One region of the Psychrobacter sp. 1Y10 genome, then DNA from elsewhere that is predicted to be linked to it. Evidence: predicted binding sites of a transcription regulator. Region 1 holds the regulator's gene; the other holds the start of a gene.
The links. Region 1 encodes PhoB, which activates phosphate uptake and scavenging genes when phosphate is short. Its sites were predicted from a motif close to TGTCATNAANCTGTCATAA; they were not measured.

Region 1 (3,238 bases):
GACGTGTGGTGGTGATCGTAGGTCCTGGCGGTGCAGGACATTATTATGCACACCTAGAAGATTATGCTGATATAACTCCCAACGACTGGGTAGATGCTGGTGATATCATTGGCTATGTTGGTGATAGTGGTAATGCCAAAGGTACACCGCCACATGTACATTATGGTATTTATATCAGCGGCAGTGCTGTCAATCCTTACCCACTTTTACAAAAAGACTAAAGCATAGGCTCAGATCGTACATGATTGGTGGGGAACAGCGCACTAAACGTCGACCCTACGCCTTCTGTTGACTCAATTTGTAAGTTTACATCGTATTGATACAAGACATGTTTGACAATTGCTAGACCTAACCCAGTACCGCCCGTAGCACGGCTACGACCACTGTCGATACGATAAAAACGCTCAGTCAACCGCGTGATATGTTGCGGCGCAATACCGATACCATCATCTTCAACAGCAAAGCGACAGCCTTCAGAGGTCTTCGCCCAACTGATTGTAATATTGCCACCTTTTGGCGTATATTTAATAGCATTAATAACCAAGTTGGATAAGGCACTATTTAAGTACATCTCTGACCCGTACAACCCATCGTAGGTGTCTATCTGCAAGTGAATGCTATGATTATATTCTTGGTTATAGGCCTGCGCGTCATCATAGATATGGGTAAGCAGTTTGGTCATATTAATATAATGAAACTCATGCGTCTCTTCAATCTCAATCCGAGACAACAGTAATAAATCATTGACGATTCTATTCATACGCGCTGTCTGCTGGGTCATCAGCTCAAACCCACGCTGCCAATGCGGCGGCATGTCTGGCTGATCTGAAAAGTTTTCGAGATAACCCATGAGGACTGTCAATGGTGTTCTAAGCTCATGTGAGACATTTGCCACAAAGTCGCGGCGCATTTGTTCCAAATGATGCAGGCGAGTCACATCATAGATGATTAATAGTTTTTCGTCCCCAAAAGGGGTGAGCTCACATTTCAAATAACGCTTAGGATCTCGCCAAGATGCCATATGCACACCATCGTTGGGTGTCGTCATGACTTGATAGTACTGGCGAAACTCAGGCACATTGATAAAATCAAAAATACTCCTACCTTTATCCGCTACTTGTAACAATAGCAAATCCTCAGCAGCTTGATTCCACCACTCTAGACTATCATCATCATTGAGCAATATTACGGCGTCTTGTAGAGCGCGTAATGAGCTTCTTATTTTTTTGAGCTGACCCATCACTTCTTGCTGGGTTGCTTGATCTTGCGGGTGCTGTTCTGGCTCGTTTTGTTGCTCGTTTTCTATAGGCATTATCATATCATTCATTACCCTTACGACTATCTACTGCGTTACATTGTCATTCATATGTCGTTCTGTTTAGAACTGGCTCATACTGGTTCAATGAGACTCGAAAACCGATAGCCAGTACCACGAACCGTTTGGATTAAAGTATCGCAGTCGTGGGGTTTTAATAATTTACGCAAACGCCTGATATGCACATCGATCGTCCGATCTTCGATATAAACATTGCCGCCCCATACCTGATCAAGCAGTTGTGTGCGCGTATAAGCACGCTCCGGATGACTCATAAAAAACGCCAATAGCCTATATTCTGTCGGTCCGATATCCACAACCTTATCATTAGCCGTAACGCGTTGGCTTTTAGGATCTAGGCTCAGCTTACCTATCTCGATGGGCTTATCAGCACTCAGCGCACTACTACGACGCAATACCGCTTTAATCCTTGAGATTAGCTCTCGTGTTGAAAAAGGCTTGGTCATGTAATCATCAGCACCAGCATCAAGCCCATGAACTTTACTGTCCTCTTCACTTTTGGCCGTCAGCATAATGACTGGTATCTCAGCAAGCAGCTCATCGCTTTTAAGCATACGACAAAAATCAATACCACTTTTATCTCCAGGTAACATCCAATCTAATAATATGAGCGCAGGACGATGATCAACCACTTGTTGATGCGCCTCTGACACATCAGCCGCTTGCAAGCTGTCAAATCCAGCCATCTCCAATGTCATCACCACCATTTCACGAATCGCAGGCTCATCTTCGACAATCAAAATTTGCTCATTATGCATAGGACAACCTTATTGTTAAGCGCTGAATAATTATATAAGAGGGAAATTTAAGCTAAAAAAGACGGTAAACACTCGTTAATGACCGTCTATTAAACGCGTTAATTATGACAGTTTGATGACATTCGCTCTTTAAACTTCTAACAAAAAGTTTAGAGGCCCATCATTGACGCTATCGATTTGCATATCAGCTCCAAACTGTCCCGTTGCAACGTTGGGATGCTGAGTCTTTGCATAAGCGACTAATTGCTCAAACAATACTTTTGCAGCCTCGGGCGGCATCGCACCGCCAAAGTCAGGGCGTCGTCCTTTGTCTGTTTTGGCCATCAAGGTAAATTGTGATACCAGTAATAATCCGCCACCTACCTGTTGTACATTTTTATCCAGTTTGCCAAGTTTAGCTGGATCAGCTGTATTTTCAAAAACACGATAAGTGACAATCTTATCGATCATACGTTTTGCCTGTTGTAAGTCATCATCGGGTCCTAAGCCAATATATGCCAAGAGCCCATGTTCAATTGAGCCTATACAACATTCATCAACTATAACACTAGCACGGTTTACCCGCTGAATTAGAGCTTTCATAAACTGCTTCCTTAAACAATTATGGTCATACGATTGAGTACTGACCATGGTAAAATATAAATATTTATTATTTCTAACTTTTATTTTCTTATTTTAACAACTACTTTGGTAACCCTTTATGACTTTATTTACCACCATTCAGCAGTTTGTACCGCAGCAAAAACTTAGTAAAGTTGCTGGACGTTTGGCGGCTAGCCGTCATCCAATGGTTAAACGTGCTTTTATTCGCAGCTTTGCAAAAGCATATGATGTAAAGTTGGATGAATACGAACGTCAAAGCTTAAATGCTTACGAGAGCTTTAACGATTTTTTTACCCGTGAACTCAAAGATGATGCTCGTGCTATCGATACTACCGTCCATGGCATTGTAAGCCCTGCTGACGGTATTGTCTCGCAGCTTGGTCAAATTAACGATCATAAGCTACTTCAGGCTAAAGGGCGTTACTACGACATCGGACAGCTACTTGCTGATAGTGATGATGGTAGTTACTTCGCTGATGGTAGTTTTGCTACTGTTTATCTAGCGCCCAGCAACTATCACCGTGTGCACATGCCTTTTACA
Region 2 (3,238 bases), on a different contig from region 1:
TGGGTGCTGAGCAATACAAGATTCGCTGGTACCCAAAATAGCCAAAGAGCGGTTCTCACCATCAATTGCAGGACAGCCAGTGCCCGGTTCACGCTTATTACAAGGGCTATCGGTATGATAAAAGTAGTAGCAGCGCGTACGCTGCAGGAAGTTACCGCCAGTCGTCGCTTTATTGCGCAGCTGACCAGTTGCACCAGCTAATATGGCGCGAGACAATACTGGATAATTGGCAATCACACTAGGATGCGCGGCCAAATCACTATTGCTCACTAAAGTCCCAATACGTAGACCGCCATCAGCAGTGTCTTCAATCTGTTCAAGCTCTAAGCGTGTCACATCAACCAGTTTGGTTGGCGTTTCAATCTCAAACTTCATCAGATCGAGCAAATTGGTACCGCCTGCGATAAATGAGGCCTCTTTAGGAGTAGCAAACATTACCGCTTGCTGCGGTTCGAGGGCACGGATATATTCAAAGCGTTTCATGAGCGGCCTCCTGCTGTGCTACTGGCAGTTTTATTATGGTTTACTGATTGGTTACCAAGTTGGGACTGACTGGGCGGCGGTGACCAAATACCTGTTACGGCCGAGTCTTGCAGCGAACTTGTATTCGTCTTTTCACTAGAAGAAGCCCGCTTACCTGACACTTCGCTTTCAAGCACTTGTGAGATGGCATCAACGATGTTGGGATAAGCAGAACAGCGACAAATATTGCCACTCATGCGCTCAGCGATCTCTTGGACTAATAGCCCATTAGGGTTTTTGAGATCTGTCGTCACATAGCTTGGCCAATTTTGCTTGACCTCTTCTATTAAGGCAGTCGCTGAACAAATTTGCCCCGGGGTACAATACCCACACTGAAAAGCATCGTGATCTTTAAATGCTTGTTGCAAGGCTGATAACGATTCGGGCATACCAATGCCTTCGATTGTCGTGATTTCATCACCGTCGTGCATCACGGCTAAGGTCAAACAGGAATTAATACGCTCACCATTGATGAGCATCGTACAAGCACCGCATTGACCGTGGTCACAGCCTTTTTTGGGTCCAGTGATTTGTAAATGTTGGCGGCAGACATCGAGCAATGTCGTGCGCGGATCGAGATTATCAAGCTGATAATCCTGCTTATTAATCGTTAACGTCAAAGTAGACATGCTGGCTTCTCGCTGGCAGATGATAAGAATTTGCGGATGATTTTTTATCCATCCATCTAGTTATTTAGTATTGATTATTTAATATTAAGACGTATTGGACATTTAGCTTTGACGCTACTACAGACCGTTTTTATGCCTTTAATATGCGCTAATGTCATCATTAATATAGAAAAATACAATCGAAACAATCTATACATTAATATGCTCAGCGAAACTTACGATATTGTTTTTTTGTAGTAGATAGGCAAAAAGTGTTAACGCTCAGGCAAATCTGCCTATTTCTCATTTGCGCATACAGAATTAAAACTCCAACTTACAACTGGTTTAATTCAACCTCTTATATAACCATTTTATATAGTCATTAATTTATAACGACCAATCTAAAATTTCACTGCTAATAAGATAAATTTCCCATTGTCATCAAACTGTCATGAAAGCTTGGCAAACTACGACACATCTTCCAAACAGTTATTTTTGCTTTTTATCAAATTTGCTTTGTTGTCAAACTTTAGGAGTCTTACATGCGTTATTCGTTATTAGCAGTCGCCGTTAGTTGTACCTTATTACTCACCGCTTGTAATAAATCGACTGATACTACAGAGTCGGCTACTGATAGCAGTAGCGCTGTAACAGCGGCTGAAACCACCACTAATACAGCGTCTACTACAGCAACTGATTTTAAATCTGCTGAAAACATCGCCATGAACATCACCGGTGCAGGCGCTTCGTTCCCGCAACCTATCTATGCCAAATGGTCTTATGACTATAATGCCGCGACTGGCGGTCAGGTGAACTACCAATCAATTGGCTCCTCTGGTGGTATCAAACAAATCGAAGCAAAAACTGTAGACTTTGGCGCTTCCGATGCACCGATGACCCCTGAAGAGTTGGACGCAGCAGGACTTATTCAGTTTCCGACCGTCATCGGTGGCGTCGTACCGATTGTCAACATCAATGGCATAGAGCCAGGTCAGCTGAAATTGGACGGCGCAACGTTAGCGGACATCTACTTGGGTAAGATTAGCAACTGGAACGACCCTGCTATTACTAACCTAAACCCAGACTTAACCCTGCCTGATGCTGCTATTACCACCGTATTCCGCTCAGATGGTTCAGGTACGACCTTTAACTTTACCGATTATCTGGCCAAGGTTTCAACTGACTGGAAAGACAGCGTTGGTGTCGATAAAACCGTCAAATGGCCGACCTCTGCGACTGGTGCAGGTGGTAAAGGTAACGAAGGGGTTTCAAGTTACGTCAATCGTATGAAAAATTCTATCGGCTACGTCGAGTACGCTTACGCCAAGCAAAATAACATGTCACATACTGCACTAAAAAATGCGGCTGGCAACTTCGTGCAGCCATCTGCTGAGACCTTTGCAGCGGCAGGTGATATCGACTGGTCACAGCAAGCAGGCTTTTATAAAGTCATCACCAACTCTGAGACTGAGCAAGCATGGCCAATCGCAGCGGCGACCTTTATCTTGGTACATAAGCAGCCAGAAAATCCGCAGCAAGTGGCTGGCGTCTTAAACTTCTTCGACTGGGCTTACGCTCAAGGCGATGAAGATGCCTTAGCCCTTGATTATGTGCCGTTTTCTGATACCGCTGTTGCGCTCTTTAAAGCGCAGTGGAATGAAGTCAAAGGCAGCGATGGTCAACCCGTCTACAAACCAGCTCAATAGTATTTAAAAACCAGTAATGATTCTCGAGTCACCCTTTCAAACAGCTATTCTCCGGTAGTTGTTTGAAAGGTTTTATCACAACAAATTTAAAAGTAGCGTTATTAATTACCGTTAGTAGCGCTACTGATTAAAATTTAGTTTGCTGTGATAAGACCTGATTAATCTTTTGAATCTTTTGATTTAACCCTATTTGATGCTGAGACACTTATGAATGACCTAAGGTCCCAACTGGCTAAACAAAAACGTTACGACGCGCTATTCGTTAATGCAACTAAGGCTTTTGCCATCCTCGTTCTCTTATCCTTGGGCGGCATTTTGGTCTCATTAATCATCGGGGCTTGGCCAAGTATTCAAGCATTTGGTCTCGGCTTTTATACCAGTAATAACTGGGATACGGTTGCC

Region 2: a site for PhoB is predicted at 1,567-1,585, ahead of pstS (phosphate ABC transporter substrate-binding protein PstS). Genes of this name have one in related genera too.

What each region holds. Positions count from the first base shown of each region.
Region 1 covers NZ_JBQQES010000011.1:41,239-44,476, reverse strand. Annotated here, with positions in the region: gene ACTXGH_RS12750 (M23 family metallopeptidase) at 1-221, shown strand, start outside; gene phoR (phosphate regulon sensor histidine kinase PhoR) at 218-1,318, opposite strand; gene phoB (phosphate regulon transcriptional regulator PhoB) at 1,390-2,094, opposite strand; gene dtd (D-aminoacyl-tRNA deacylase) at 2,224-2,676, opposite strand; gene asd (archaetidylserine decarboxylase) at 2,795-3,238, shown strand, end outside.
Region 2 covers NZ_JBQQES010000001.1:315,652-318,889, reverse strand. Annotated here, with positions in the region: gene ACTXGH_RS01385 (FAD binding domain-containing protein) at 1-483, opposite strand, end outside; gene ACTXGH_RS01380 (2Fe-2S iron-sulfur cluster-binding protein) at 480-1,151, opposite strand; gene pstS (phosphate ABC transporter substrate-binding protein PstS) at 1,673-2,836, shown strand; gene pstC (phosphate ABC transporter permease subunit PstC) at 3,044-3,238, shown strand, end outside.